DNA from 2 places in the Microbacterium sp. M3 genome. Region 1 is predicted to be linked to the other one. Evidence: riboswitches for the same ligand, from Rfam matches in the RefSeq annotation. Region 1 holds a riboswitch; the other holds the start of a gene.
What was found. Region 1 has a riboswitch for thiamine pyrophosphate ahead of R8Z57_RS05105 (ECF transporter S component). Riboswitches for the same ligand answer to the same signal wherever they lie in the genome.
Positions count from the first base shown of each region.

Region 1 (15,703 bases):
CCGATTCCCCACCTCGCTGAGCCTCGACGGCTCCGACGCGATGAACCCCGATCCCGACTATTCGGCCGCGTACCTGCGGATCGTGACGGATGCCGCGGACGGCGTCGACGGTCACGGCTTCGTGTTCACGATCGGCCGGGGCAACGACGTGCAGGTCGCCGCGCTCGACGCGCTCGCCGGGCATCTCGTGGGCCGCGAGCTGGAACCTCTCCTCGACGATATGGGGCGCACGAACCGGGCGCTGATCGGCGACTCGCAGCTGCGCTGGCTCGGACCCGAGAAGGGCGTCATGCACATGGCGATCGGCGCGGTCGTCAACGCGCTGTGGGACATCAAGGCCAAGCGCGCCGGCCTGCCGCTGTGGCAGCTGCTCTCGCGCATGACCCCGGACGAGATCGTCGCCCTCGTCGACTTCCGCTACCTCACCAACGCGATCACACCCGACGAGGCGCTGCAGATCCTCCGCGACGCCGAGCCCGGCCGGGCCGCGCGCGAGCAGGAGCTGCTGACCACCGGCTACCCGGCGTACACGACGAGCCCCGGCTGGCTCGGCTACTCCGACGAGAAGCTCGCCCGGCTGTGCCGCGAGGCGATCGCCGACGGCTTCGGCCAGATCAAGCTGAAGGTCGGCGCCGACCTCGAGGACGACATCCGTCGCCTCCGCGTCGCCCGCGAGGTGTGCGGGCCCGACTTCCCGATCGCGATCGACGCCAACCAGCGCTGGGAGGTGTCGGAGGCGATCGAGTGGGTGAACGCGCTCGCGCCGTTCGGGCTGGCGTGGATCGAGGAGCCCACGAGCCCCGACGACGTGCTCGGCCACGCCGAGATCGCCCGGGGCGTCGCCCCGGTGCGGGTCGCCACCGGCGAGCACGCGCAGAACCGCGTGATCTTCAAGCAGCTGCTCCAGGCCGACGCGCTGTCGGTCATGCAGATCGACGCGGCGCGCGTGGGCGGCGTCAACGAGAACATCGCCAACCTGCTGCTGGCCGCCAAGTCCGGGGTGCCGGTGTGCCCTCACGCGGGCGGGGTGGGCCTGTGCGAAGCCGTGCAGCACCTGTCGATGTTCGACTTCGTGGCCGTCAGCGGCACGCGCGAAGGCCGCATGATCGAGTACGTGGACCACCTGCACGAGCACTTCGTCGTGCCGACCGACGTGCGCGGCGGCGTGTACGCCGCGCCGCTCGCACCGGGCGCCGGCATGGAGATGAAGGCCGAGAGCCGCGCGGCCTACGAGTGGGAGGGCACCCGTGTCGGCGTCTGAGCGGATGCCGCATCCCGCGCCGGCGGTCCGCCCCGAGCTGCCCGCCCTCACGCGGCTCGGCTACGGCGCCGCGAATCTCGGCAACCTCTTCCGCGAGATCTCGGACGAGCAGGCCTGGGCGATCCTCGACGCCGCCTGGGAGAGCGGCATCCGCTACTACGACACCGCCCCGCACTACGGGCTGGGGCTGTCGGAACGCCGCCTGGGCGCGTTCCTGCGCACGAAGCCGCGCGACGAGTACGTCGTCTCGACCAAGGCAGGGCGGCTGCTGCGTCCCAACCCGGACGACGACGGCGGGCTCGACCTCGCGGCCGACTTCCATGTGCGCACGTCGCTGCGGCGCGAGTGGGACTTCTCGGCGGAGGGCATCCGCGCGAGCCTCCACGAGTCGCTCGAGCGGCTCGGACTCGACCGCGTCGACGTCCTCTACCTGCACGACCCCGAGCGCCACGATCTCGCCCTCGCGCTGCGCGAGGGCTTCCCCGCGCTCGAGCAGCTCCGCGCCGAGGGGGCGGTCGACGCTATCGGGATCGGCGCGATGACCGCCGAGGCGCTCGCCGCCGCGGTGAAGGGCGCCGACCTCGACCTCATCATGATCGCCGGGCGCTACACCCTGCTCGAGCAGCCGGCCGCCGACGAGGTGCTGCCGGCGTGCCACGCGCGCGGCACCGGCGTGGTCGCGGCATCCGTCTTCAATTCCGGGCTGCTGGCGAAGGACGAGCCGTCGCGAGACGACCGGTACGAGTACGGACGGATGCCGGAACCGCTGTGGGAGCGGCTGCAGCGACTCGTCGCGGTGTGCCGTGCGCACGACGTGCCGCTCCCCGCGGCCGCGGTGCAGTTCGCCCTGCGCGACCCCGCCGTGCGCTCGGTGGTCGTGGGCGGCAGCCGGCCGGAGCAGCTGCGCCGCAACGCGGAGCTCATGGCGCTCGATCTTCCCGCCGGGCTGTGGGACGACCTGGCCGCCGACGGACTCATCCGCTGACGAAGGGAACACCGTGCTGGAGGGAATCCATCCGCTGCTGACCGGCGAGCTGCTGCTGCACCTCGACCGCATGGGCCACTCGGACGCCGTGGTGATCGCCGACGCGCACTTCCCGGCGTGGGCGATCGGCGCGCGCGTCGTCGACCTGCCGGGCACCACGACGCCCGAGGTCGTCGCCGCCGTGCGGACGGTGCTGCCGCTGGACGACGCGCCCGCGCTCGACCTCATGGCGTCCGCCGACGGCGAGGTGCTCGACGTGCAGCGCGAGCTCCAGGCGGCGGCCCGCACCGATGCGCCGCGCTTCATCGACCGCTTCGAGTACTACGAGGTGGCGAAGGCGGCGTATCTCGTGGTGCGCACCGGTGAGACGCGCAAATACGGCAACGCGCTCCTGCGCAAGGGCGTCGTCGGCCACCCGTCAGCGGAGTGACCGCGGGGCCTCAGTCGTTGAGGCCGAACAGGTCGAGCGGGTGGGTCAGACGCCACCACGGTGACGGGTCGGGGATGTCGTCGGCCAGCCGCAGTTCGACGACCGCATCGTCGAGCGGTCCGTCGACGCTGAGCGAGCCCACGATGTCGCCGGCCGTGCGGCTGTCGCCGAGGTCGTACGAGGTGGTGATCGCGCCGATGCCGCCGTTCCAGAGGATGACCGACGCATCGGCCGCCGTCACGATGTCGACCTCGTCACCCCAGCGCGTCGTGACGGTGCCCGCCACGGTGTCGCCGGTGACGGAGGGCTTCAGCTGCAGCTCCTGCTCGAGCTGGGCGTAGATCGCCCGGGAGGCGGCCAGCCGCGCGTCGTCGTCGGGCTGCCCCAGCACCGACGCGTACAAGCGGACCGGGGTGTCGCCGATCGTGACGTCCTTCGCCGACAGCAGGTTCCACTCGTCGAGGGTGCCGGTCTTCAGGCCGACCACACCCGGGTCGGCGAGCAGCTCGTTGGTGTTCTCGACGAGCCCGGCGCCGGGCAGGTTCACCGACGGCTTGGCGACGATCTCGGCGATCACGGGGTTCGCCAGCGCCTTCTGCGCGAGCGTGACGAGCGCCTCGGGGGTGGCGGTGTTGCGCGGGTCCATCCCGGTCGGCTCGACGATCTCGATACCGGTGACGCCGTGCGACGCGAGCCAGGATTGGGCGGCCGCGGCGAAGACCGCATCCGAGGGCCAGATCGTCTGCGCCAGCCGGTCGGCGTAGTTGTTGGCCGAGCCGATGAGCATGCCCTCGAGCATCTGGTACTGGCTGAGCACGCCGTTCACCGGCACGTCCAGCGCCGATTCGCCGTTGCTGCGGTACTGCCAGTAGCGCGAGCGGTCGGCAGAGGTGAAGCGGTACTCGGGGCCCGGCTGACCGACCTCGAGCGGCATCTTGTCGAGCACGACCAGCGCGGTCACGACCTTGGTGATGCTGGCGATCGAGTCGGCGTCCGCCGTCGAGGCGAGCGTGCCGGCGATGCCGCCGACGCCCTCGGCGGCACTGCCCTCGGCCGGCCACACCGGCGCCGCCGCGGGTGCCGCGATCGGCTGCACCTCGAGGGCGGTCACGGTCGGCGCCACGGCGTGCAGGGGCCACAGCAGCGTCGTGCCCGCGTAGGCGGCGAAGAGCCCGGCGAGCACGAGCGTGGGCACGACGACGCCGGCTCGCAGCGGCGAGCGGCGCGGCGCGTCGGAGAGCAGATCGGCGTCGACTGCGACGTACGGGCTGGCGGCGGCCGTCAGGTCACCCGGTGCGGCGCCGTGGCGGACGGCGCTCTCGTCGACCCACGCGAGCGCCGTGCGGGCGCCCGCTGCGGCCGCGGCCTCGCGGGCCAGGCCGGCGGACGACGTGAGCGCCGCGTCGGCCGAGGCGGTGCCGGCGGCGATCGAGAGCGTGGGGTCGGGGGCGGGATCGAACCGCGGCACGGTCGGCGCGGAGCCGCCCGGGGTGTCGCCGAGCGGCACGGTGCTCACGTCGACCGCGGACACGTCGCCGGGGGCGGTGCTCGTGCCGGGGTGTGCGGCGGCGGGCGCTGCCGCCCCGGTCATCCCGGCCGCGGGGATCGTGAGGACGCCGTTCTCGGCCGCATCCGGCGTCGGGATGGCGCCGGTCTGCGCCCTGCGCGCGCGCCGCGCAGGGGGATCGGCGTCTTCCGGTGTCACCCGCTCAAGATACCTCGCCGCCCCGGCGGTATACTCATCGCCACAACCACGGGAGTCCGGTGAGCCGGGCTGAGAGGAAGCGACCCACGCTTCGACCGTCGAACCTGATCCGGATCATGCCGGCGCAGGGAGGAGTTCACATGCACGCGTCCACGTCCGCGACCACCCCCGCTGCGGCCCCTACGCGAAGCCCGCGCAGCCTGCTCTGGCGCGTCGTCGACATCGTCGTGGCCGCCGTGCTCGGCGTCGCGATCGGCCTCGTCTTCTGGGCCTGGAACACCGTCGGGTACGCCTGGTTCACCGCGATGGACGGCCTGACGCCCGGACTCGGCGGCCTCGCCGTCGGCATCTGGCTGATCGGCGGCGTGATCGGCGGTCTGGTCATCCGCAAGCCCGGCGCCGCTCTTCTCGTCGAGGTGATCGCGGCGATCGTCTCCATGCTCATCGGCAACGTCTGGGGGGTCTCCACGCTGCTCTCGGGCCTCGTGCAGGGCCTCGGCGCCGAGCTGATCTTCGCACTGTTCCTGTACCGCCGCTTCACGCTGCCGGTCGCGATGCTCGCCGGCGTCGGAGCCGCGCTCGGGGCGTGGGTGTTCGAGCTGTTCTACGGCAGCTCGCCCAACATCCTGAAGACGCTCGAGTTCAACATGATCTACCTCGTCTCGCTCGTGGCCTCGGGTGCGCTCCTCGCCGGCGTCGTCGGCTGGCTCGCCGTCCGCGCGCTCGCAGCGACCGGCGCCCTCAACCGCTTCGCGGCCGGACGCGAAGCGCGACGCGAGGTGTGACATGACATCCGCGGCGCTGTCCCGCGCCGGCGCGGCGCCCCGCGGTGCCGCGGGCAAGGCCGCCCGCCCCGCCCGCATCACCGCGACGGGGTGGGGCTGGCGGTACGCGGGCCGGCGGGCACCGGCGGTGCGCGACGTGTCGTTCACGATCGAGCCCGGCGAGCGCGTGCTGCTGCTCGGCGCGTCCGGCGCGGGCAAGTCCACGCTCTTGGCCGGCATGGCGGGGCTCCTCGGCGGCGCCGACGAGGGTGACGAGACCGGGTCGCTGCTCGTCGACGGCGAACGTCCCGAGGCGCATCGCGGGCGCGTCGGGCTCGTGCTGCAGGACCCCGACGCCGGCGTCGTGCTGTCGAAGGTGGGTGACGACGTCGCGTTCGGGTGCGAGAACCTCGGCGTGCCCGCGGCCGACATCCCGGCGCGCGTGGCGGAGGCCCTCGAGGCGGTCGGACTCGACGTGCCGCTGTCGCGCGCGACCAAGGCGCTCTCGGGCGGCCAGAAGCAGCGGCTCGCGCTGGCCGGCGTCCTCGCGATGCGGCCGGGCGTGCTGCTCCTCGACGAGCCGACCGCGAACCTCGACCCGGCCGGCGTCGCCGAGGTGCGCGCGAGCGTGGAGCGCGCGCTCGACGACAGCGGCGCGACGCTCGTCGTGATCGAGCACCGCACCGCCGTCTGGGCCGACCTCATGGATCGCGTCCTCGTCGTCGGTGCGGACGGCGGGCTGCTCGCCGACGGGCCGCCGGCCCAGGTGTTCGCGCGCCACGGCGCGGCGCTCGCCGCCGCCGGCGTGTGGGTGCCCGGCCACCCCGTCGACCTGCCCGTGCTTCCTCCGGCCTCGGCGCAGGCGGACGCGGCGGTGGCGGCATCCGCTCTGTCCATCTCGCGCGACGGGCGCACCGTCGTGCGGGCAGGGCTCGACGTCCGCGTGCCGCGCGGCGCGGCCACCGCGGTGACGGGGCCGAACGGCGCCGGCAAGTCGACCCTCGCGCTCACCCTCGCGGGACTGCTTCCCGAGGCGGCCGGCGAGGTGCGGGCGGCGCCGGAGCTCGCGGCGAAGTCGGGCCGTCGCCCGTCGCGCTGGACATCCCGCGAACTGCTCACCCGCATCGGCACCGTCTTCCAGGAGCCCGAGCACCAGTTCCTCGCGTCGACGGTGCGCGACGAGCTCGCGATCGGCCCCCGTTCGCGCGGCGTCGACGCGACGGCCGTCGGCATGATCGTGGACGAGCTGCTCGAGCGCCTCCACCTCGCGCCGCTGGCCGCCGCGAACCCCTTCACGCTGTCGGGCGGGCAGAAGCGCCGGCTGTCGGTGGCGACGGTGCTGGCCGACGCGCCGCCGGTCATCGTGCTCGACGAGCCGACCTTCGGTCAGGACCGCCGCGGCTGGGTCGAGCTCGTGCAGCTGCTGCAGTCGGAGATCGCCGCGGGAACGACGGTCGTCGCCGTGACACACGACGAGGACGTGCTGCGCCACCTCGGCGGGCACCGCATCGACCTCGGCGCCGTGCCCGGGGGAGCGGCCTCGTGACCGCCCTCGACGCCGGGGCCACGACGGCCGCGACGCCGGACACGCGACCGGCGTGGCTCGACGGCGTGAACCCGGTCACGAAGATCGTGCTCGCGCTGCTGCTGTCGGTGCCGCTCCTCGCCTCGATCGACGTGACCAGCGCACTCGTGGCGATCGCGCTGCAGCTGTCCTGCATCCCGCTCACGGGCCTCGGCGGGATGACAGTGCTGAAGCGGATGCTGCCCCTCCTGGTCTTCGCGCCGGTCGCGGGTGTCAGCATGCTGCTGTACGCCGAGCCCGGCGGCACCGTCTACTGGTCGTTCTGGTACGCCACCATCAGCGACGACTCGATCGTGCTCGCCGTGGCGGTGTGCCTGCGCGTCATCGCCCTCGGTCTGCCGACGATCCTCCTCTTCGGACGCACCGACCCGACCGAGCTGGCCGACGCGCTCGCGCAGGTCGCGAAGCTGCCCTCGCGGTTCGTCCTCGGGGTGCTGGCGGGCACCCGCACGCTCGGGCTCTTCCTCGACGACTGGCGCAGTATGGGCCTCGCGCGCCGCGCGCGCGGCGTGGGCGACACCGGCGCCGTGCGGCGGTTCTTCTCCATGGCGTTCGTGCTGCTGGTGTTCGCGGTGCGCCGCGGCACCAAGCTCGCGATGGCGATGGAGGCGCGCGGCTTCGGCTCGGGGATCCGCCGCACCTGGGCCCGCCCTTCGCGCCTGCACGGGCGCGATGCGCTGGCGTTGCTGGGCGGCGCGGCGATCATGGCCGCCGCGCTGGGTGCGGCGGTCGCCGCCGGCACGTTCCGCTTCGTCTGGTCCTGACGCCCGCGCCGGGTGGGACGCGTTCTGTCTCGCTGCGCTCGCTCAACGACCGGGGCAGCGGCGTGCGTTTGGTCTCGCTGCGCTCGCTCAACGACCGGGGCAGCGGCGTGCGTTTCGTCTCGCTGCGCTCGCTCAACGACCCGGGCCGGGCGACGCGTTTCGTCTCGCTGCGCTCGCTCAACGACCGGGGCAGGGGTGCGTTTCGTTCCGCTGCGCTCGCGGGACCAGCCGGGGCGGGGCCTCCGGTCGTTGAGCGAGGGAGCGCCAGCGACCGAGACGAAACGCCTCGCACCGGCGCAGTCCCTGCGTCAGTCGGCGGCGACGAGGCGCTCGTAGCCGGGCTGCAGGGCGGGGAAGTAGTCGCTCCACACCACGGTGTCGACCGGCACCCCGGCCTGCGCGGCGACGAGCCGGTCGAGGTAGTACTCCCACCCCGGACCGATCGTGCCGACGTCCTCACCGGGGTTCAGCCGCTGCCCGAACGTGAGCACCGTGTCGCCGGGGGACTCCTCCGCCAGCTCGAACCAGAGGTGCCAGGCGCCGCCCGCCTGCGAGGTGTCGCCGGCGAAGCGCCGGGGCGGGTCGCACTCGAGGATCGTGTACTCCTCGGCCGCGGCATCCTCCCCCTCCGCCGTCATGAAGAAAGTGACGTGCCCCGTCGAGGGATCGCCCTCCCAGCGCCCGATCCAGCGCTCGAGGCGCTCCGATGCGGTCAGCTCGCGCCACACCTCTTCGGCCGGGGCGCGGAAGCGCCGCAGGATCACGAGGTTCGGGTGACCGTCGATCTTGCAGACCGTGCCGGTGATGTCGGTCATGTCGCGTTCCAGAGGTCTCGGTAGTACGACAGGCGCTCGCGGTCGGGCTCGACCCCGTACGCCTCGATGAGGGCGTCCTCCCATCCCTCGCCATAGTTCCACGCCGTCGACATCGACGCCACGGCGATGTCGGCCCAGCGGTCGGCGACCCCGAGCGTGCCGAGGTCGACGTGCCCGCTCCAGCGACCGTCGTCGCCGACCAGGGTGTTGGGGCAGCAGGCGTCGCCGTGGCACACGACGAGGCGGTCGATCGGGGGCGGGTCGCGCAGGGCATCGGGAACCCGGATGCCGCGTCCCGCCGCGTTGGCGATCCGCCCGGGCACGCCCCAGTCGAACGGGCACGCGTCGACCGGCAGCGTGTCGTGCAGGGCGCGCAGGCCCTCGCCGACAGCGCGGACGGCGGTGGCGGCATCCGTGATCCATCTCCGGTCGACGGCCGACGAGCCGGGGAGTGCCGCCGTCGCCATCCACTCATGGGTCTCGTCGCCGCCGACCTCGAGCACCACGGGGACGCGCGCGAAGGGCGCGGCCCAGGCGAGACGCGCGGCCTCGCCGGCGAACGTCGACTCGGCGTTGCGCGGGCCGTGCTTGATGTAGCGGCCGTCGTCTGCCGCGAAGGTCACGCCGCCGTAGTCGTTGCGCCACACCGGGGTGAGGGTCGCCCCGCGCGCGAGCGCGCGCACCGGTTCGGGGACCGCGACGTCTGAGACGGGGATCGACACGGGTCCATCCTGCCCGGGGGTCGGACCCACGAGCGCCGAGCTCGGCCGAGACCTTCTGCTCGCCTGTCGCGAATTGCCGGCCGCTGCGGCAGATCGTGACAGGTGAGCAGGGCGAGGCCGGCGCGGAGGGCAGCGTGCGTCGCGGGCCTCAGGCCTGGAGCGCCTCCCGGAGGAGGAGCGCATGGTTGTGGGTCTCGTCGTGCACGGCGTGCAGGAGCGTGACGACGGGGTGGGGCGCCAGCTCGGCTCGCAGCGAAGCCACGGCGCTCCGCGCCGGGCCGTCGAGCTCGGCGCGGTAGGCAGCCTCGAACGCGGGCCACGCCATGCCGCCGTGATGGAACGCCTTCCGCAGGTCGGTGGACGGCGCGACCTCCTTCGCCCACAGGCCGAGGGCGACGCGCTCCTTCGACAGGCCGCGCGGCCACAGGCGGTCCACCAGCACCCGGAACCCGTCGTCCGGCGCCGGGTCGTCGTACACGCGCTTCACCCGGATCTGCATGAGCCCATCCAAGCCGCGCGTCCGCTCGCACACCACCCCGCGTGATGGGATGGAGGCATGCCCACCGTGCGCGCCACCCGCAGGCGAGGTCCGATGACGGCGCTCGAGGGCGACGCCCCCGCCCTCGCGATCGGAGACACCGCCGTCCGGCACGTCCGCCTGACCCCCGACGGACTCACGCGGTGGCTGGGTGATCGCCACGGCGAGATCGTCCGCTGGGACGGCGTCCGGGCCGTCACCCTGGAACCGTCGACGACCCGGTGGCTCCACCCGGCGATGGTCGACTGGGCCGGGCCGATGCTCGAGGGCCTTCTCGGCGGCGGGCTCACCGATCACCCCGAGGCGGCACCGACCTTCCCGGTGCGCATCGCGGGCAACGACGGCGCCGTCGTGGAATGGAACGTCACGCAGCACTACCTGTCGGGCTACCGCCCGCGCGAGGTGCGTGCGACCGCGAGCCTGCTCGAGTACCTCGTGGCGCGGGCCGAGGCGCGCGTGCTGCTCAACCGCCCGGCGGAGCTCCTCGACCGGATCTCTGCGCTCGTGCGGACCCGGCCTCTCATGGCGGAGTGACCCGCCGGCGGCGCGCGGCTAGCCTGGTCGTGCTCCGCGGCGACGTGCTGGTACTCAGTCCCGCGTATGCTGATACGCGGTTTCGCATCCGGACTTCGAAGGAGAATCCATGGAGATCACCGACGCTGCCGCGCTCGTCACCGGCGGTGCGAGCGGACTGGGCCTGGCCACGGCCCGGCGCCTGGCCGCCGCGGGCGCGGCGGTCACGATCGTGGATCTGCCCACCTCCGCCGGCGCCGACGTCGCCGCAGAGCTCGGCGGATCGTTCGCGCCGGCCGACGTCACCGACCCGGAGCAGGTGGCGGCCGCTGCCGCGGTGGCCGCGGCATCCGGTCCGCTGCGTGTCGTGGTGAACTGCGCCGGGATCGCCCCGCCCGCCAAGGTGCTCGACCGCGAGGGCAACCCGTCGCCGCTGGAGGGCTTCGAGCGGATCATCCGCGTCAACCTCATCGGCACCTACAACGTCATCTCGCAGGCCTCAGCCCTCATCGCGAAGACCGAGCCCACCGCCGACGGCGACCGCGGCGTCATCGTCAACACCGCGAGCGTCGCCGCGTTCGACGGGCAGATCGGCCAGCCGGCGTACGCCGCCTCGAAGGGCGGCGTGCACGCGATGACCCTCCCCATCGCGCGCGAGCTCGCGCGCTACGGGATCCGCGTCGTCACGATCGCCCCGGGCATCATGGAGACGCCGATGCTCATGGGCCTGCCGCAGGCGGCCCAGGACTCGCTCGGCGAGCAGGTTCCCTACCCGCAGCGCCTCGGCAAGCCCGACGAGTACGCGCGCCTGGTGATGTCGATCGTCGACAACGGCTACCTCAACGGAGAGACCATCCGCCTCGACGGTGCGATCCGGATGGCACCGAAGTAAGGAGAACGCATGAGCGAATCGATCCTCGTCACCCGCGACGGCGCCCTCGCGCGCGTGACCTTCAACCGCCCCGCGTTCCTCAACGCGATGGGCTTCGAGATGGGGCGCCGCTGGCGCAACGTCGCGCACGAGCTCACCTCCGACGACACGGTCGGGGCGATCGTCCTGGATGCCGCAGGCCCGGCCTTCTGCGCGGGCGGCGACGTGTTCGAGATGGCGACGTCGGGGGCGTCGGGTGCCGACGTCACCGGGGCGGCGCACACGATCCACGACGGCATCCGCACGTTCGCGGAGTCCGACAAGCCCATCGTCGCGGCCGTCCAGGGAGCGGTCGCCGGCGGCGGGCTCGGCCTCATGCTCACCGCCGACTACATCGTGGCCGCCGACCAGGCGAAGTTCGTGAGCAAGTACGCCAACATCGGTCTGACCCCCGACCTCGGCGTCTCGACGCTGCTGCCCGCCGCGGTCGGCCAGCGCCGGGCGCTGCAGCTGCTGCTGCAGGACCTCACGATCGACGCCGCGACGGCCCTCGACTGGGGCCTCGTGACCGAGGTGGTGCCCGCCGCCGATGTGGCCTCCCGCGCCGAGGCGGTCGCCCGGTTCTGGCTCGACAACGCCACCGGTGCGTTCGGGCAGGCGAAGCGGCTGGTCCGCTCGGGCGCGGGCCGCTCGTTCGCCGACAACCTCGACGACGAAGCAGCCTCGATCGGCGCCCGCTTCGACACCGACGAGGCGAAGGCCCGCGTCGCCGCCTTCGCTCAGCGCGGCCGCCGGGTTGAGTAGGCGCGCCAGCGCCGTACCGAAACCATCCGCCAAGTCCCGTTCCTGACCCCCCATCGCGCCCCGCCCGCCCCCATACCCCGACCCTTCCCGACCCGCCCGCCCCACCCGCCCCGGCCCGCCCCGGCCGGGCAGAAGCAATGCATGTCCCACTTTCTGCTGTTCCGGGCCCCGTGAACAGCAGAAATCGGGACACGAACCCGGGAAATCGGGACATCAACAACGGAGGAAGACAGTGACCGAATCGACGGATGCCGCGCCTCTCGCCGGCAAGACGATCCTGATGTCGGGCGGCAGCCGTGGCATCGGACTGGCCATCGCACTGCGCGCTGCGCGCGACGGCGCCAACATCGCGCTGCTCGCGAAGACCGACACCCCGCACCCCAAGCTCGAGGGGACCGTGCACTCGGCGGCGGAGCAGATCCGCGAGGCCGGTGGCAACGCCCTGCCGATCGTCGGCGACGTGCGCAACGACGACGACGTGACCGAGGCTGTGCTCAAGACGCAGGGCGAGTTCGGCGGCATCGACATCGTGGTCAACAACGCCTCGGTCATCGACCTGTCGCGCTCGCTCGACCTCGACGCGAAGAAGTACGACCTGATGCAGGACGTCAACGTGCGCGGCACCTTCATGCTCTCGCGCGCCGCCGTGCCGATGCTGAAGGATGCCGCGAACCCGCACATCCTGTCGCTCTCGCCGCCGCTCAACCTGTCGCCGAAGTGGCTCGGAGCGCACACCGGCTACACGCTCGCGAAGTACGGCATGACGATGGCGACGCTCGGCCTCGCCGCGGAGTTCGCCGACGCCGGCATCGCCGCCAACACGCTGTGGCCGCGCACCACGATCGCCACTGCCGCGGTGCAGTTCGCCCTCGGCGGCGACCGCATGATGAAGGTGAGCCGCACGCCCGAGATCTACGCCGACGCGGCGTACGAGATCCTCACGAAGCCGTCGCGCGAGTACACCGGCCAGACGCTGATCGTGGAGGACGTGCTCGAGGCCGCCGGCGTGACCGACTTCTCCGGCTACGCCGCGGTGCCGGGCACCCCTGACGAGGCGCTCTTCCCCGACATCTTCCTGGACTGAGGCCCAGCGCGGCCCGGGCGTCGGGCCCCTGTTTCGGCGAGACCGGGGGTTTCGGCCGAACCCGAGGCCCTCGCCCCCGGTTTCGGCGAGGATCCCCTGTCTCGGCGGGATGCTGGGCGGCGGGCCCCGGGCTTCACCGAGACCTAGGGTTTCGGCCGAACCCGAGGCCGTCGCCCTCGGTTTCGGCGCGGATCCCCTGTCTCGGCGGGATGCTGGGCGGCGGCCCAGGAGGGCGGCAATCCCCGACGGCGGATCAGGGGTTTCGGCGAGACCTAGGGTTTCGGCTGAACCCGAGGCCGTCGCCCGCGGTGTCGGCGCGGATCCCCTGTCTCGGCGGGATGCTGGGCGGCGGCCCCGGCGGCGGCGGATCCTGAGTTCGGCGCGGATCCCCTGTCTCGGCGGGATGCTGGGCGGCGGCCCCGGCGGGCGGCGATCCCCGGCGGCGGATCGGGGGTTTCGGCGAGACCTAGGGTTTCGGCTGAACTCGAGGCCGTCGCCCTCGGTTTCGGCGCGGATCCCCTGTCTCGGTGGGATGCTGGGCGGCGCCCCCCCCGACGGCGGACCCCCGGCGGGCGGCGACCCCCGGCGGCGGATCGGGGGTTTCGGCGAGACCTGGGGTTTCGGCGGAACTCGAGGCCGTCGCCCTTGGTTTCGGCGCGGATCCCCTGTCTCGGCGGGATGCTGGGCGGCGCCCCCCCCGACGGCGGACCCCCGACGGCGGACCCCCGGCGGGCGGCGAACCCCGGCGGCGGATCGGGGGTTTCGGCGAGACCTAGGGCTTCGGCTGAACCCGGGGCCGTCGCCCTCGGGTTCGGCGCGGATCCCCTGTCTCGCCGCCCGGCACGGACGTAGGGTGGGGCGCATGGCGGTGCGGAGCCTGTTCCCGATCCTCCTGACCCGCGAGCTGCCGGAGCTCGTGCGGTTCTACGAGCGAGCGCTCGGCGGCGCCGTCGTCTACCGGTTCCCCGACGAGCACGGGGCCGACGCGTACGTCTCGCTCGAGATCGACGGCGTCGCGCTCGGCATCGGCCGCGATGACGACGCGACGCCTCCGGGTGCGGGGGAGCGCATCGCGCTGTGGTTCTACGTCGACGACGTCGACCGCGCGTACGCGGCGTGGGTGGCGGCCGGCGGGCATCCGATCCAGCCGCCCGCCGACATGCCCTGGGGCGAGCGCGTCGCGCAGGTGCGCGACCCCGCCGGCAACCTCGTGAACCTCGGCGCCGAGGTCTCCGGCGCCGAGCGCTGACGACACGCGCCCGGCTGCTGCGCCGGGACGCGGCATCCGTCGCCCCGCGGTCGGTTCAGATGAGGCCGAGCCGGCGGAACGCGTGCGCGATGCCGTCGTCGAGGACGTCGGTCGTGACGAAGTCGGCGAGCGCCTTCAGCTCGGGGCGCGCGTTGCCCATCGCCACCGAGACGCCGCAGACCTCGAACATCTCGATGTCGTTCCAGCTGTCGCCGACCGCGATGGCGTCGGCGGCGTCGATGCCCAGGTGCGCAAGCAGCAGCTCGATGGCCGAGCCCTTGGTCGTGTCGCGCTCGTTGATCTCGCCGTTCGAGCCGCCGGGCAGCGGCATGCTGCCCGGCACGATGAGGAACTCGTCGCCGAGGTCGGCGCGGAGCTCCTCGAGCCCGCCCTCGTGGTCGCTCACGAACACCGCCTTGTCGACGCGCGTGAGGTCGGCGTCGTCGGCGCGGGGGAACGTGCGCTGCGCGAGCCCGACCAGCGAGTCCTCGGGGCGCACCTCCTCGCCCGCCGCCTCGCGCGCCTCGAGCGCCGCGGCGTAGTCGCGCATGAGCTCGGCCATGTCGTCGCTCGCGTAGACGCCGTCACGGGTCTGGAGGAAGTAGCGGATGCCGCGACCCCGCAGGGCGGCCAGCATCCGGTCCGTCGCCTCCGGCGAGAGCGGGCGATCGACGACCACCTCGCCGTCCGACGTCACGAGTGCTCCGGAATTCGTCACGGCACCGTCGAAACCGATCTCGGCGACGGCCGGATGGATGTCGGAGGCCGAGCGGCCGGTGCTGAGATACACGAGGTGTCCTGCGGCCCGCACCGCGCGGATCGCGTCGCCGGTGGACGGTGCGACGTGCGCGCCGTGCTCGAGGATCGTGCCGTCGACATCGAGGAAGATGATGCGTCGCCGCGGAGGTGTCATCAGTGCTTGTTCCCGGTGAAGAGGAGGATGCCGCCGAGTCCGATCATGAGCCCGCCGCCGGTCGCCGAGAGCGTGGCGATGCGCCTCGGCGAGCGGCCGAACCAGGTGCGGGCGCTCGCGGCGATGAGCGCCCAGATCGCGTCGGAGATGAGGGCGATCACGAAGAACACGAGTCCCAGCACGACCATCTGCAGCGGCACCATGCCCGCGTTCAGGTCGACGAACTGGGGGAGCACCGCGACGAAGAACGCGATCGTCTTGGGGTTGGTGATGCCGACGACGAACCCCTCGCCGAGCTGGCGCCACGCCGACCGGGGAGCCGCGCCGCCGTTCGCCTCGGCTGCGGCGCGGTGGCGATGGCGGATCGCCTGCACGCCGAGGTACATGAGGTAGACGGCGCCGGCGACCTTGACGATCGTGAAGAGCACGATCGACTGCGCGACGATGCCGCCGACCCCCAGGGCGACGAGCCCGATGACCGGCAGCAGGCCGAGGGCGTTGCCGAGCACGCTCAGCAGCCCGCCGATGCGGCCCAGAGCCAGCGCCCGCCCGATCGTGAAGAGCACGCTCGGGCCCGGGATCACGATCAGCACGACGGCGGCGAGCGTGAAGGCGAGAAGGTTCTCGACGGGGACCACCCCGCGAGCCTACTCCGGGGCCCCGACGGCGAGCCGCTTGCGCAGGAACACCTGCGCGGTGC
Region 1 covers NZ_JAWTZT010000001.1:1,129,676-1,145,378, reverse strand. Annotated here, with positions in the region: gene R8Z57_RS05125 (L-fuconate dehydratase) at 1-1,261, shown strand, start outside; gene R8Z57_RS05120 (aldo/keto reductase) at 1,266-2,246, shown strand; gene R8Z57_RS05115 (RbsD/FucU family protein) at 2,260-2,676, shown strand; gene R8Z57_RS05110 (D-alanyl-D-alanine carboxypeptidase) at 2,687-4,381, opposite strand; TPP riboswitch at 4,420-4,531, shown strand; gene R8Z57_RS05105 (ECF transporter S component) at 4,522-5,166, shown strand; gene R8Z57_RS05100 (ABC transporter ATP-binding protein) at 5,168-6,691, shown strand; gene R8Z57_RS05095 (energy-coupling factor transporter transmembrane component T) at 6,688-7,494, shown strand; gene R8Z57_RS05090 (SRPBCC domain-containing protein) at 7,803-8,309, opposite strand; gene R8Z57_RS05085 (aminoglycoside 3'-phosphotransferase) at 8,306-9,031, opposite strand; gene R8Z57_RS05080 (DUF488 domain-containing protein) at 9,180-9,530, opposite strand; gene R8Z57_RS05075 (hypothetical protein) at 9,588-10,103, shown strand; gene R8Z57_RS05070 (SDR family NAD(P)-dependent oxidoreductase) at 10,213-10,974, shown strand; gene R8Z57_RS05065 (enoyl-CoA hydratase/isomerase family protein) at 10,984-11,757, shown strand; gene R8Z57_RS05060 (NAD(P)-dependent oxidoreductase) at 11,990-12,841, shown strand; gene R8Z57_RS05055 (VOC family protein) at 13,704-14,090, shown strand; gene R8Z57_RS05050 (HAD family hydrolase) at 14,146-15,003, opposite strand; gene R8Z57_RS05045 (LysE family translocator) at 15,003-15,641, opposite strand; gene R8Z57_RS05040 (GNAT family N-acetyltransferase) at 15,651-15,703, opposite strand, start outside.

Region 2 (15,703 bases), 690 kb from region 1:
CCCGTGCGGGTGACCAAGCTCGTGAGCTACCACACGTCGCGCGGCGTGCCGGCGCGGGAGCTCGTCGACCGCGGCCGCCGCACCCTCGACCGGGCGCTCGCGGTCGGGGTCGACGCGCTCCGCGCGCAGCAGCGCGCGTGGCTTGACGGCTTCTGGGAGCGCTCGGACGTGCGCATCGGCGGCCACGACGATCTGCAGCAGGCGACCCGGTGGTGCCTGTTCCAGCTCGCGCAGGCCGCGGCGCGCGCCGACGGCCTGGGCGTGCCGGCGAAGGGCATGACCGGCTCGGGCTACTCGGGACACTACTTCTGGGACACCGAGATCTACGTGCTGCCGTTCCTCGCGTACACGACGCCGCTCTGGGCGCGCAACGCGCTGCGCATGCGCTACCTCATGCTGCCGGCGGCACGGCGGCGCGCGTTCCAGCTCAACGAGGCCGGCGCCCTCTTCCCGTGGCGCACCATCAACGGCGAGGAGGCGTCGGCGTACTATGCCGCCGGCACCGCGCAGTACCACATCAACGCCGACGTCAGCTATGCGCTCGCGAAGTACATCCGCGCCACCGGCGACGACGAGTTCCTCTTCCGGGAGGGCGTCGACATCGCGGTCGAGACCGCACGGCTCTGGGCGACGCTCGGCTTCTGGCGCTCCAACGACGGCGTGCTGGACGGGGAGGGCGACACCTTCCACATCCACGGCGTGACGGGTCCCGACGAGTACACGACGGTCGTCAACGACAACCTCTTCACCAACGTCATGGCGCGCTTCAACCTGCGCTTCGCCGCCCGGACGGTGCGCGAGATGGCCGAGGTCGACGGCGACGTGTACCGGCAGATGGTCGATCGCCTGTCGCTGGAGCCCGGCGAGCCCGAGGCCTGGGAGCGGGCCGCCGAGGCCATGCACATCCCGTTCAGCCCGGGTCTCGGCATCCACCCTCAGGACCACGTGTTCCTGGAACGCGAGATCTGGGATCTCGAGAACACCCCGCCCGACAAGCGGCCGCTGCTGCTGCACTTCCACCCGCTGGTGATCTACCGGTATCAGGTGCTCAAGCAGGCCGACGTCGTGCTGGCGCTGTTCCTGCAGGGCAACCACTTCTCCGACGAGGACAAGCTCGCCGACTTCGAGTACTACGACCCGCTGACGACGGGCGACTCCACGCTGTCAGCGGTCGTGCAGGCGATCCTCGCCGCGGAGGTCGGGTACCAGGATCTCGCCCTGGAGTATTTCCGGCAGTCGATCTTCGTCGACCTCGGCGACCTGCACCACAACGCCGCGGACGGCGTGCACGTCGCGTCGGCGGGCGGTGTGTGGACCGCCCTGGTCTCGGGCTTCGGCGGCATGCGCGATCATTTCGGCGAGCTGTCGTTCGACCCACGCCTGCCCGCCGACTGGCCGTCGCTCGAGTTCGTGCTGCACTGGCACGGAACCCGCCTCGAGGTGACCCTGACGCGCGACGAGCTGCGCGTGCGCGCGGCCGACGGCGACCCGGTCGGCTTCAGCGTGCGCGGCGTCGGCTACGTCGTCGGCCCGGGCGAGGACACCGTGGTCGCGCTCGACGGCCAGGGGCCGGTGATCGCCGGTCGCCCGACGCTCCGCGAGCTCGGCGACGCACGGCGCGAGGACGGCTCGCTGCTGTCGGCGTCGGTGCCCACCGTCACCTCGGCGATCCCGATCGTGGTGGGTGCCGCCGACGTGGAGTACGGCGCCGACGTCTAGCGGCGCCCGTCGACGTCGGAGATCCGGCGGGAGAAGGACCGATTCGCCGCAATCCGTCCTCCTCTCGCCGGATCTCCTTCTTCCGCGGGCGAGCCCTCGTCCCAACCGCGCGCCGGCGGCTTCACGCGCCAGCGCGCCCGCCCGCCGGTGTCACGCGCGGGCGAAGAACTCCCGCTCGTGCGTCATCGACGTCGCGAACGCCGCGCTCATGCGCTGCCGCTCGCGGGGGCCGGCCCCGCGAGCGGCCGCGTCGGCGATCTCGATCGCGCGCGCGGTCGCGGCGGTGAACGCGGGGGCGGCGTACATCGCGAGCCAGTCGTCGTACGGATGCCCGTCGTGGCGCCGCGCCGCGAGCCGAACCCCGAGGTCGGTGTACAGCCAGAAGCACGGCAGCAGCGCCGCCACGAGTTCGCCGTAGGAACGTGCCGACGCGTGCAGGTGGTTCGTGTAGGCGAGCGTCTGCGGCGCCGGGGCGACGGTCGCCGAGCCCAGGTGCGCCTCGTGCAGCCGCCGCTCCTCGACGATCGAGGACTCCGCCGACCGCGCCCAGAAGGCCTGCTCCTCGGGCGTGGGGGCGAGCGCGCTCGCCGTCGCCAGCACGCGCGAGTACTCGCCGAGGTAGAGCGCGTCCTGCGCCAGGTAGCGCCGGAACGTCGCGCGGGGCAGCGTCCCGTCGCCGAGCCCGCGCACGAACGCCAGGTCGTCCACCTGCGCGCGCACGGCCGCGGCCTCCTCCCACGCCCGTGCGGTCCACGACTCGACGTCGGCCGAGGTGCGCAGCTCGTGGAAGTGATCGATCGGCCCGTTCCCCTCGCCCACGCGCAGCGCGTCGGCGTGCTCCAGCGCGCCGGTGAGCCAGGTCTTGGCCCGGTCGAGCGCCTGCGGCCAGGTCGCACCGCCCGCGCCGAGGGTCGCCATCGCCGACGAGAGCGAGCATCCCGTGCCGTGGTTGTTGCGCGTCGCGACACGGGCGCCGGCGATCTCGCGCACGCCGCCGCCGGGGGTGACGATCGCGTCGGGGCAGTCGGCGCCGGCGAGGTGCCCGCCCTTGAGCAGCACGGTGGTGCCGGTCTCGGCTGCGAGCGAGCGCGCGTCCTCGACCGCCTGCGCCCACGTCGTCGCCCGGGCCCGCCCGGCGAGCACCGCGAGCTCCGCGAGGTTCGGGGTGACGAGATCGACCTCGCCGGTGAGCCGGCGCAGGGCGTCCTCGGCCGCCGGATCGAGCAGGCGATCACCGCTCGTGGCCACCATGACCGGATCCAGCACCACGACCGGCGGGCGCACGCGACCGAGCCAGTCCCGCACCGCGGCGATGATGTCGGCCGACTGCAGCATGCCGATCTTCACCGCGTCGATCTCGACGTCGTCCGACACGGCCTCGAGCTGGGAGACCAGGAACGCCACCGGCGGCACGTGCAGCTCGCGCACGCCGCGCGTGTTCTGCGCCACGAGCGCGGTCACGACGGCCATGCCGTACCCGCCGAGGGCGCCGATCGACTTGAGGTCGGCCTGCACGCCGGCTCCGCCCGTGGGGTCGGTGCCCGCGATGCTGAGCACGCGCGGGATCGTCGCCCGGCGCCGGGCGGCGATGGGCGCGACGACGGCGGTGTCGGTCATCGCGTCACCGTCGCAGCCTCGAGCGCGAGAGCTGCCGCGGCCTCGAGCGCGGACGCGTCGGCCTCGAGCGCGGGCGCGTCGGCCGCCTCCCGCAGGGCGCGGGTCGCCGCCGCCGGGTCTTCGGCCCCGCAGATCGCCGACACCACGGCGATTCCGGCCGCGCCCGCGGCGCGAAGGCCGGGAATGTCGTCGATCCCCACCCCGCCGATCGCGACGCACGGCAGCGGCGAGCCGTCGGCGAACGACGCGAAGCCGTCGACCCCGAGTGCCGGCGGATGGTCGGGCTTCGTCGAGGTGGGCCGGATCACCCCGACCCCGAGGTAGTCGAGGGTGCCCGGAGGGAGAGCGGATGCCGCCTCCCGATGCCCAGCGGAGTTCGCGGTCCAGCCCACCACCGCGTGCGCGCCGAGCAGGCGCCGGGCGGTCTCGGGCGGGAGGTCGGTCTGGCCGAGGTGCACGCCGTCCACGCGTGCGCCGGCGTCGCGCGCGGCGACGGCGACATCGACGCGGTCGTTCACGACCAGCAGGCAGCGGCGGTCCACGACGTCCGAGAGCACCAGCGCCTGGCGCAGCAGCTCGCGCGCGGTGACGGACTTCGCCCGCAGCTGCACGACGTCGACCCCCGCACCGGCGGCGGCGTCGACCACCTCCCGCAGCCGGTCGAAGGGCAGCCGGTCGTCGGTCACGAGGTGCAGCGCGAGGCGCGCGCCCGGCCCGCTCATCGAAGCGCCGGCGCGTCGGCGACGCGCGCGTCGAGTTCGGCCGGTGCCGCGGCCACGGCGTCGAGGGCGTCGAGGAAGGCGACGGCGAACGATCCCGGGCCCTTCGCCTGGGACGCCGCCCGTTCCGACGCGACGGCGTAGAGGGCGGATGCCGCCACCGCCGCCTCCAGCGAAGTGCACACGCCGACGAGCCCCGCCATGACGGCGCCCAGCGAGCAGCCGCCACCGGTCACCCGGGTGAGCAGCGCGTCGCCGCCGTGGACCCGGATCGCCCGCTCGCCGTCGGTGATGAGGTCGACGGGACCCGACACTGCGACGACGCCGCCCGTGCGGAGCGCGAGGGTCCGCGCCGCGGCGGCTGCGGCATCCGTCCCGTCCGTCGCGTCGACCCCGCGACCGCCGGCGGCCTCGCCCGCCAGCGCGAGGATCTCGGAGGCGTTCCCGCGGATGATCGCGGGGCGGTGGTCGAGCAGCTCGGCGGCGAGGGCCGTGCGCACCGGCAGCACACCGACCGCCACGGGGTCGAGCACCCACGGGGTGCCGGCGCGGACGGCCTCGCGGGCGGCGTCGCGCTGCTCGGCGGTCGGGGTGCCGAGGTTCACCAGCACGCCGTCGGCGATGCCGGCGAACAGCCCGGCCTCGCCGGGGATGTCGCACATCGCCGGGGCGGCGCCGACGGCGAGCAGCGCGTTGGCGGTGAAGTTCGTCACCACCGTGTTGGTGATGCACTGCACCAGTGGGGCGTTCTCCCGCAGCGCCGTCAGCGCGGCGGCGGGGGAGAGGCGGTCGGACAGGTGGTCTTCGGCGCGCGCGTTCATCGCGACATCCCTTCGCTCGCATGATCGAGATCAGGTTCGACGGGTGTGCTCTCAGCCCGCTCGCGCGGGCACCCCGTGTCACTGCCGAGCAATCTAGCAGGCGATCCCGGCCGTCGAAGGGCGTGTTTCGGGCGGTCGCGGGCGATCGAAGCGCGCGGTCGCGATGCGGTGCGCGGAGCCCGGCAGCGCCCTCGTGACGCCGGGTCGACCGCGCGGTCGCGATGTCTGCCCCACGCCGTAGGCTGGGGGAGTGACCACCGCCCTCTATCGCCGCTACCGACCCGAGTCGTTCGGCGAGATGATCGGGCAGTCGCAGGTCACCGAGCCGCTCATGACGGCGCTGCGGGGTGACCGGGTGGGTCACGCCTACCTGTTCTCAGGCCCCCGCGGGTGCGGAAAGACCACGTCGGCCCGTATTCTCGCGCGTTGCCTCAACTGTGCGCAGGGTCCGACCGACACCCCGTGCGGCGAGTGCGACAGCTGCGTCGAGCTCGGTCGTGGCGGCGGCGGATCGCTCGACGTCGTCGAGATCGACGCCGCCAGCCACAACGGCGTCGACGACGCCCGCGACCTGCGCGAGCGGGCGGTGTTCGCTCCTGCGCGCGACCGGTTCAAGATCTTCATCCTCGACGAGGCGCACATGGTCACGCCGCAGGGTTTCAACGCCCTGCTGAAGCTCGTCGAAGAGCCTCCCGACCACGTCAAGTTCATCTTCGCCACGACCGAGCCCGAGAAGGTCATCGGCACCATCCGCTCGCGCACCCACCACTATCCGTTCCGCCTCGTGCCGCCCGCCGCCATGCTCGAGTACGTCGAGCAGCTGTGCGCCACCGAGGGCGTCGAGGTCGAGGCGGGCGTGCTGCCCCTGGTGGTGCGCGCGGGCGGGGGATCGCCGCGAGACACGCTGTCGCTGCTCGACCAGCTCATCGCGGGGTCCGATGCCGCGGCCGGATCCGACACCGTGCGCGTGCAGTACGCCCGGGCCGTCGCGCTGCTGGGCTACACCCACGCCGAGCTGCTCGACGAGGCCGTCGACGCGTTCGCCGCCGCCGATGCGCCCGCCGCGTTCGCCGCGGTCGACCGGGTCGTGCAGACGGGTCAGGACCCCCGCCGGTTCGTCGACGACCTGCTCGAGCGACTGCGCGATCTCATCGTCGTCGGCGCCACCGGCCAGGGCGCGGCCGCCGTGCTGCGCGGCGTCTCGAGCGACGACCTCGCGCGCATGCAGCGCCAGGCCGACGCGTTCGGTCCGTCCCGCCTCTCGCACATCGCCGACCTGGTCATCGCGACGCTCGACGACATGACCGGCGCGACCTCGCCGCGGCTGCAGCTCGAGCTGATGGTCGCCCGCGTGCTCGCGCGGGGAGCGGATGCCGCAGCCCCCGCTGGTGCGCCCGTGACTGCGGTCCCGGCCGCCGCCGTGCCCGCCGCGAGCGCCCCCGCCGCGCCGGCGGCCACACCGCCCGCTGCGGTCGCGCCCGCCGTCGGAGCCCCGACGGCTGCCGCTGCCGCCGGCGGAACCCCGACGCCCGCCGTTGCCGCCGCACCTCCCTCGGCCGCGCGCGAACGTCCGACGCCGGCGCCCGCCCCGGCGGCGCCCGCGCCGGTGCCCTCGGGTCCCGTGACCCTGGAGCGCCTGCAGGAGGCGTGGCCGCAGGTCCTCGGTCGCCTCGGTGACGTCAGCCGCTCGTCGTGGATGCTCGCCTCGGCCGCGCGCATCGTCGCCCTCGACGACGACGTGCTCACCCTGGCGTTCTCGAGCCAGGGCGACGTCGCCAAGTTCAAGCAGCTCGCCGCCGGCAAGGGGCCGAGCGAAGACCTGCGTCAGGCGATCCTCGCCGTGCTCGGCATCCGCGTGAAGTACATCGCCCGGCACGACCCCGCCGGCGGTGGGGGCGGCGCCGGGGGCTCCACGCCGGGCGGGCCCGGTGTTCCGCCCGCGGGCGCGTCACGCGAGCCGCAGGCCGCCCCGCCGGCCGCAGAGCCCGCGCGCTCCGGCGCTCCGGCGTCCGCGGTCGGGTCGTCGCCTTCCGCCTCGTCGGCGTCGGCGACCTCGCGTCCCTCAGCTGCGGCAGCGCCTCGGCCCTCGGCATCCGCTCCGCCGGCCGCCGCGCCCGCGCCTCGCGCGTCGGCGCCCGCGGCGCCGCGAGGTTCCACGGCCGGGGCGCCGGGTGCACCTCGGGGTGCGGCATCCGTTCCCGCCGCCGCGGCGCCCGTGACCGACTGGGCCGTCGCGCCCATCCCGTCCGACGACGACGCGCCGCCGCCCGACCCGGGTCCCGCCGCGATGCCGGCGATGGCACCGGGACAGTTCGCGGTCGACGACGAGCCCGAAGAGGCCGCGGCCGCCTCGCAAGGGCGCGTCGCGACCCTCGCCCCTCCCCGCGAGGGCGAGGTTCTCGCGCCCGCGGAGGTCGCCCCGTCGCTCGAACGCGACGACGACGAAGACGAGCTCTCCGAGACGGATGCCGCAGCCGACGTCCCGGTTCCCCCGACGGTGGCTCCGCCGCTGGCGCCGGTCGTGACCACGCGCAACGGGGGCGTGCAGCGCTACGGCGAAGCGGTCGTGCGGCAGGTGCTCGGCGCCACGTTCGTGCGCGAGGAGCCCTACGAGCCGCCGACGAGGTTCAGCTAGCCCATGTACGACGGCATCGTCCAAGATCTGATCGACGAGTTCGGCCGCCTTCCGGGCATCGGGCCGAAGTCCGCGCAGCGGATCGCGTTCCACATCCTGCAGACCCCGAACTTCGACGTGTCGCATCTCGCCGAGCTGCTCCGCGACGTGCGCGAGAAGGTGCGCTTCTGCGAGGTCTGCGGCAACGTGTCGGAGCAGGAGCGCTGCTCCATCTGCCGCGACCCCCGGCGCAACCAGACGCTCATCTGCGTCGTCGAAGACGCGAAGGACGTCGCCGCCATCGAGCGCACGCGCGAGTTCCGCGGGCTCTACCACGTGCTCGGCGGCGCGATCAGTCCCATCGCCGGAATCGGCCCCGACGACCTGCGCATCACCCAGCTCATGCAGCGGCTCGCCGACGGCACCGTGCAGGAGGTCATCCTCGCGACCAACCCCAACCTCGAGGGCGAGGCGACGGCGACCTACCTCAGCCGGCTGCTCCACACTCTCGAGATCGCGGTGACGCGCCTCGCCTCGGGGCTTCCGGTCGGCGGCGACCTCGAGTACGCCGACGAGGTCACGCTCGGCCGGGCGTTCGAGGGACGCCGCTCGGTGTGAGCCGCGGGGCCCCCGCGCTGTGCGAGCCGCCCGGGCCGTGCGGGCCGTGCGGGCCGTGCGAGCGCCCCGCGCTGCGGGCCGTGCGAGCGACCCGCGCCGCGCGCGGGGAGGAAGGCGCAAGCTGACGATGTCGGATCCCCGTCGTAGATTGGCGGTCGACCGCATCGCGCGCGGCGTCCTCGTCGCGCAAGCTGTGACGGTGACGACCTGGCACCACGCCCGCGGGCGGGCCCCGCACTTCCCTCGGAGACGCACCCATGAACACCTCGCAGCGCTTCGACACGCGGGCCTGGCTCCTGTTCGCCGCGATGGCGGTGCTGTGGGGCATCCCCTACCTCTTCATCAGCATCGCGGTGGAGACGTACTCCCCGGCCGCCGTCGTGGCAGGCCGCACCTTGCTCGGCGGACTGCTGCTGCTCCCGTTCGCGCTGCGGCAGAAGGCGCTCCGGCCCGCGTTCGCCAAGATCGGCTGGGTGCTGCTGTTCGGCGCCATCGAGATGGCCGGGCCCTTCCTCCTCCTGGGCCACGCCGAACAGACGCTGCCGTCGGGGCTCACCGGGCTCCTGGTCGCCACCGTGCCGCTCTTCGCCGCCATCATCGCGCTGGGCGGCGGAGACCGATCGGTGCTCAGCCCGGCGCGGGCGATCGGGCTCCTGATCGGGTTCATCGGCGTGTTCGTCATCGTCGCCGGCCCGGGTCTCGCCGTGGAGGGCGGGGGCGGCCTCATCGCGGTCGGCGAGGTGCTCCTCGTCGCGCTGCTGTACGCCATCGCCCCGTTCGTGATCGCGACCAAGCTGCGCGACGTGCCGGCCCTGGGCTCGATCACCCTGGCGCTGTTCGCGGTCGGATTGTTCTACACGCCCATCGCGTTCCTGACGCAGCACCAGGTGCCGACGGTCGAGAGCACGGTGTCGCTCGTCGCCCTCGCGGTGCTCTGCACGGCCGTCGCGTTCATCGTGTTCTTCGCGCTGATCGCCCGGGTCGGGCCGGTGCGCGCGCCGCTCTTCACGTACGTCAATCCCGTCGTCGCGATCCTGCTCGGCACGATCATCCTGAACGAGCCGCTGACGGTGGGGCTGCTGATCGGCTTCCCGCTCGTCATCGCCGGCTGCTGGCTCGCGGCCACGGGCGGCACGCTGCGGGCGCGCAAGTCCGAGGCCGACCTGCCGCCGATCGCCCCGAGCTGATCACGCGCCCGACCCGGCGCCGGCGTGCGGCCGCGGCATCCGATGTCAGCGGAGCACCTCGACGAGCACGATCCACGACACGAGCAGTGCGGTGACGATGGCGACGATCGAGCCGATCGCGAACCACACCAGACCCACCGGCTGGCCGGCCGCGAGCATGACGCCGCCGGCCAGGTACGCCGCCGGTGCGACGAAGCCGACGAGGGCTTTCACCCACCGGAGGCGATTGGCCGGATGCCGGTTCGCGAAGATCTGCCGCGACGCCTGCACCTGGAACGCCCCGGCGCCGACCGCGAACGCGATCATCGCCACACCGTAGGCGACGGGCCCGACCTCGGGGATGAGTCCGATCGCAGAGCCCACGAGAGCCAGCACGAGCCCAGCGATCCCGGCCGCGAGGCGGGCCGTGAGCGAGGCGGCCTTGATGATGTCGCCGATGTTGACGCTGGCGGCGACGATCACGAGACCGGCCAGCGCGGCCGTCGCGCCCACCATGGCCACGTTGAAGTCCGACCACGTCTCGATCTGCTCCATGCTCGGATGCTAGCGACGACGCGCCCCGGTGCCCAGGATCGGAACCTTTCGCCGACACGCCGGCCCGAGGCTGCCGCACGCGGCGTGTCGCCGCAGAGTTCCGATGTTGTGCCGCGCCTCGGGTCGGCCCTGTCACATGGCCGGGGGCGCATGAGCGCGTCCGTAAGATGGGACGTCGGGTGCGGCATCCGTTCTCGCCCACCCCTCGAGACACGCGTGGAGACTCATCGTGGCGCTGATCGTCCAGAAGTACGGCGGATCGTCGGTCGCGGATGCCGAGAGCATCAAGCGCGTCGCCAAGCGCATCGTCGACGCCCGCCGGGCCGGTCATGACGTCGTCGTGGCCGTGAGCGCCATGGGCGACACGACCGACGAGCTGCTCGACCTCGCGGCCCAGGTCGCGCCCATCCCCGCGCCGCGCGAGCTCGACATGCTGCTGTCGAGCGGTGAGCGCATCTCGATGGCCCTTCTCGCGATGGCGATCCACTCGATGGGGTTCGAGGCGCGGTCCTTCACCGGCAGCCAGGCCGGTATGATCACCACCGCCGACCACGGCTCGGCGCGCATCGTCGACGTCACCCCGATCCGGCTGCGCGAAGCGCTCGACGAGGGCGCCATCGTCATCGTCGCCGGGTTCCAGGGTTTCAACCGCGACACCCGTGACATCACGACGCTCGGCCGTGGCGGCTCCGACACGACGGCCGTCGCCCTGGCCGCCGCGCTGAACGCCGACGTCTGCGAGATCTACAGCGACGTCGACGGCATCTTCACCGCCGACCCGCGCGTCGTGCCGAAGGCCCGCAAGCTCGGCGTCGTCTCGGCCGAAGAGATGCTCGAGCTCGCCGCGAACGGCGCGAAGGTGCTCTACATCCGCGCCGTCGAGTACGCGCGCCGCCACGGCGTGCTGATCCACGCCCGCTCCACGTTCAGCTCGAGCGTGGGGACCTATGTGCTCGGCCCGGGGATGAGCATCCCCGACGGCCAAGAGGGAGAAGAGATGGAAGAGCCCATCGTCGCCGGAGTCGCCACCGACCTCGGCCAGGCCAAGATCACCGTCATCGGCGTGCCCGACGTCCCCGGCAAGGCGGCCGAGATCTTCAAGGTGGTCGCGAAGTCCGGCGCGAACGTCGACATGATCGTGCAGAACGTGTCGGCGGCCACCACCGGCCGCACCGACATCTCGTTCACCCTCCCGAAGACCGACGCGGCGACGGCGCTGAAGGCGCTCGCCGGGGATCAGCCCGAGATCGGCTTCGAGAGCCTCGTGCACGACGACCAGATCGGCAAGCTGTCGGTCGTCGGCGCGGGCATGCGCACGCACTCGGGCGTCTCGGCGACCCTCTTCGAGGCGCTCAGCGTCGCGGGCATCAACATCGAGATGATCTCGACGTCCGAGATCCGCATCTCGGTCGTGGTGCGCGGCGATGACCTCGCCGAGGCCGCCCGCGTCGTCCACACGGCGTACGGCCTCGACGGCGACGTCGAAGCGGTCGTGCACGCCGGCACCGGCCGCTGATCCACATCTGACGAAGACGGATGCCGCGGCCCGCGGCATCCGCTCCTCATCGGCGTCCGCTCGCGTCACCGCCCAGCAGGCCGGCCACGAAGGCTTCGACGATCTCGTCCGTCGACGTGTCGGGGTCGATCGACACCGTGAGCCGGTCGAGGATCAGGCCCTCGATCGCGTAGTGGAAGAGCGCGATCTCGAACGCCCCGCCCGGGAGCCCCGCATCCCGGTTGAACGCCACGTCGGCGGCGAAACCCGTCCGCATCCAGTCGCCGAGCGCTGCGGCGATCCCGGGGGAGCGCGCTGCTTCGAGCCGCAGCGTGAACAGCGCCAGGGTGACCTCGCGCTCCGACGTCAGCCGTCGCACGATGTCTCTCGTGTAGTCGGCGAAGAGTGCGGGGTCCGGCGCGCGGTCGCGCCACTGGGCATGAACCGCGGGATCGGGCGCGAGGCGCTCGCCGATCCGCTCCACCAGCGCGCCGACGAGCGCGTCCCTGGTGCGGAAGTAGTTGGAGGCGGTCCCGGTGGGCACCGCGGCGCGCGCGTCGACCGCCCGGTGCGTCAGCCCTCGCATCCCTTCCGCGGCCAGGACGGCGATGCCGGCGTCGGCCAGCAGCCGGCGTCTGTCCTCATTGCGTGCCATGCAGCCACGCTAGCGCAACCACGACATATGTCGTAGTCTCGATAATCACTACACATGTCGTGAAAGGACTTCCATGCGCGAACTCGTCTACTACGCCGCCGTCTCGCTGGACGGCCGCATCGCTGCGCCGGACGGGGCTTTCGACGCCTTCCCGATCGAAGGCGACCACATCGACGCCATCAACGCCGAGTGGGCCGACACTGTCCCCGGGCCGCTGTACGACGCGCTCGGGCTGACCGCGCCGCGCGGTCGCTTCTCGACGGTCCTCATGGGCTGGAACACGTTCGCAGCGGGGCTGCCGTTGACAGACGATCCCTACCCCCACCTCGAACAGATCGTCTTCTCGCGAACGCGCACTGCCGCCGACGTCGGCGCGGGCGTGCGCCTCACCGCCGACGACCCTCGCGGTGTGGTCGCGGACCTCAAGGCCCAGGACGGCGCAGACATCTGGCTGTGCGGCGGGGGAGTGCTCGCCGCACAGCTGCGTGACCAGATCGACCGGCTCGTGCTGAAGGTCAATCCCGTCGTGTTCGGCGACGGCCTGCCGCTCTTCGCCGGCGGCTACGCTCCCGACGTGTTCGTGCGCGAGCGCTCGCGTGCGTTCGACTCCGGCGTCGTGATGAACGAATACCGACGGGCCTGACACTGCGTCGCGGGCGGCGGGCCTGTTCGCGCCCGCCGCCTGCCGCGCGAAACGGCAGGAATCGCGCGCACCGTGGCCGTCGCGGGCGGTAACACCCGCGTCCCCGCCGGAGCGGCGGCGGTAGAATCGCCCAAACCCCGCGCGTCCGACGGCGTCCGCGCGTCCGCTCCACGCTTGTGCCCACGCTGAGGAACACCATGACCCGCATCTCTGACTCAGGAATCTCCGTCGCCGTCGTCGGCGCCACCGGCCAGGTCGGGACGGTCATGCGCGAGATCCTCGCCGAGCGCCGCTTCCCGATCCGCGAGCTGCGTCTGTTCGCGACCGCCCGCTCCGCCGGCACCGCCGTCGAGTTCGGCGGCCAGACCGTGATCATCGAAGACGTCGCGACCGCCGACCCGTCGGGCATCGACGTGGCGCTGTTCTCGGCCGGTGCGACGGGCAGCCGCGCCCACGCCCCGCGCTTCGCCGAGGCCGGCGCCGTCGTCATCGACAACTCCAGCGCGTGGCGCATGGACCCCGAGGTGCCGCTCGTCGTCAGCGAGGTCAACCCGCACGCGATCGCGAACCCGCCCAAGGGCATCATCGCCAACCCGAACTGCACCACGATGGCCGCGATGCCGGTGCTCAAGGTGCTCGACGCCGAGGCAGGCCTCGAGCGCCTCATCGTCTCGACCTACCAGGCCGTCTCGGGCTCGGGTCTCGCCGGCGCGCAGGAGCTGCTCGGCCAGGTCGAGGGCGTGCTCGCGCAGGGCAACACGATCGACCTCGTGCACGACGGCTCGGCGGTGGACTTCCCGCAGCCCGAGAAGTACGTCGCTCCGATCGCCTTCGACGTCATCCCCCTCGCAGGCAGCATCGTCGACGACGGCTGGAACGAGACCGACGAGGAGAAGAAGCTCCGCAACGAGAGCCGCAAGATCCTCGAGCTGCCCGACCTGCGTGTCGCAGGCACCTGCGTGCGCGTGCCGGTGTTCACCGGGCACTCGCTCTCGATCCACGCCGAATTCGCGCGCGACATCACGCCCGACCGCGCGCGCGAGATCCTCGCCGCCGCTCCCGGCGTGGTGCTCGAAGAGGTCCCGACGCCGCTGCAGGCGGCGGGCAACGACCCGAGCTACGTCGGCCGCATCCGCGCCGACCAGTCCGCGGCCGAGGGCAAGGGCCTCGTGCTCTTCATCTCCAACGACAACCTCCGCAAGGGTGCGGCGCTGAACGCCGTGCAGATCGCCGAAGTCGTCGCCGCGAACCTCGGCGTCCACGCCTGACGCGACCTTCTCGAGCGAGCGGATGCCGGGGCCCCGGCATCCGCTCGCTTTTCGTCTGCGAAAGAACAGGCGGACTTTCGGCCATCGAGCGGCCGCCCGGTCGGGGGTGCTTTCGGGCGGAACTAGAATCGTCTGGTGACCGCATCGCCCTCCGACGCCCTTCCCAGCCCCGACGACAGCGACCTTCCCACCGGAACGGTCGATGTCCTGCTGATCGGCGGCGGCATCATGAGCGCCACCCTCGGCACGCTGCTGCAGGAACTGCAGCCCGATCTCAAGATCGCCGTGTTCGAGCGTCTGAGCGACGTGGCGCTCGAGAGCTCGAACGCGTGGAACAACGCGGGCACCGGTCACGCGGCGCTGTGCGAGCTCAACTACATGCCTGAGGGCAAGGACGGCTCGGTCGACCCGGCCAAGGCGATCTCGATCAACGAGCAGTTCCAGCAGAGCCGGCAGCTGTGGTCGTCGCTCGTGGAGCAGGGGGTGCTCGACTCGCCGTCCACGTTCATCAACTCGGCTCCGCACATGACCTTCGTGCGCGGCGAGAAGGACGTGGCGTACCTCAAGAAGCGCTACGAGGCGCTCAAGGACGAGCCGCTGTTCGCCGGCATCGAGTACAGCGAGGACTCCCGCGTCATCAACCAGTGGGCGCCGCTGCTCATGCAGAAGCGCCGCAAGGGCGAGCCGTTCGCGGCCACCCGGGTGCCCGCGGGCACGGACGTCGACTTCGGCGCGCTGACGCGTCAGCTGTTCGACCACCTCGCCGAGAACGGCGCGGACGTCCGCACCAACACCGAGGTGCGTCGCCTCAAGCGCCTCGCCGACGGCACGTGGCGCGTCAAGTACCGCCGCACGGTCGGTCGCACGCCGGGCGAGATCCGCGCGAAGTTCGTCTTCGTCGGCGCCGGCGGTTGGGCGCTGAAGCTGCTGCAGCGCTCGGGCATCCCCGAGATCTCGGGCTACGGCGTCTTCCCGATCGGCGGTCAGTTCCTCAAGACCTCGAACCCTGCGATCGTCGCCCAGCACAAGGCGAAGGTGTACTCGCAGGCGTCGGTGGGCGCTCCGCCCATGTCGGTCCCGCACCTCGACACCCGCGTCGTCGACGGCGAGGCGTCGCTGCTGTTCGGCCCGTTCGCGACCTTCAGCCCCAAGTTCCTCAAGACCGGCTCCTGGTTCGACATCGTCGGCCAGGTGCGGCCCGGCAACCTCGGCCCGATGCTCAAGGTGGCGTGGGACAACCCGAGCCTCATCACGTACCTCGTCGGCGAGCTGGTGAAAAACCACGCCAAGAAGGTCGACAGCCTCCGCGTCTTCATGCCCACCGCGAAGGACGAGGACTGGACGCTCATCCAGGCCGGCCAGCGGGCGCAGGTGATGAAGAAGGACCCCGAGAAGGGCGGCATCCTGCAGTTCGGCACCGAGGTCGTGACCGGTGCCGACGGCACGATCGCCGGCCTGCTGGGTGCGTCCCCGGGAGCGTCGACGGCGGTGTCGATCATGCTCGGCCTGCTGAAGACCTGCTTCCCCGACCGCATCGACGCCTGGGAGCCGCGCCTGCGGGAACTCATCCCGAGCTACGGCGAGACGCTCAACGCGCGGCCCGCCGTCGCGCAGGAGTCGCTCGGCGAGACCGCCCAGACCCTCGCGCTGACGGCCTGACGCCACCATGCGGCTGTGGTCGGTGCATCCGTCGATGCTCGACCGCCGGGCGCTCATCGCCGGATGGCGTGAGGCGCTGCTCGCCCAGCGCGTGCTGATCGGCGGCACGCGCGGCTACACGCAGCATCCTCAGCTCGTGCGCTTCCGTGCGTGC
Region 2 covers NZ_JAWTZT010000001.1:440,524-456,226, reverse strand. Annotated here, with positions in the region: gene R8Z57_RS02045 (glycoside hydrolase family 65 protein) at 1-1,719, shown strand, start outside; gene thiD (bifunctional hydroxymethylpyrimidine kinase/phosphomethylpyrimidine kinase) at 1,870-3,336, opposite strand; gene thiE (thiamine phosphate synthase) at 3,333-4,058, opposite strand; gene thiM (hydroxyethylthiazole kinase) at 4,055-4,876, opposite strand; TPP riboswitch at 4,867-4,962, opposite strand; gene R8Z57_RS02025 (DNA polymerase III subunit gamma and tau) at 5,127-7,511, shown strand; gene recR (recombination mediator RecR) at 7,515-8,108, shown strand; gene R8Z57_RS02015 (DMT family transporter) at 8,366-9,295, shown strand; gene R8Z57_RS02010 (hypothetical protein) at 9,341-9,829, opposite strand; gene R8Z57_RS02005 (aspartate kinase) at 10,059-11,345, shown strand; gene R8Z57_RS02000 (TetR/AcrR family transcriptional regulator) at 11,392-11,979, opposite strand; gene R8Z57_RS01995 (dihydrofolate reductase family protein) at 12,053-12,622, shown strand; gene R8Z57_RS01990 (aspartate-semialdehyde dehydrogenase) at 12,820-13,890, shown strand; gene R8Z57_RS01985 (malate:quinone oxidoreductase) at 14,026-15,549, shown strand; gene R8Z57_RS01980 (pyrimidine dimer DNA glycosylase/endonuclease V) at 15,557-15,703, shown strand, end outside.
Region 2: it holds a riboswitch for thiamine pyrophosphate, as region 1 does, so the genes downstream of both, thiM (hydroxyethylthiazole kinase) here and R8Z57_RS05105 (ECF transporter S component) in region 1, are expected to answer to the same signal.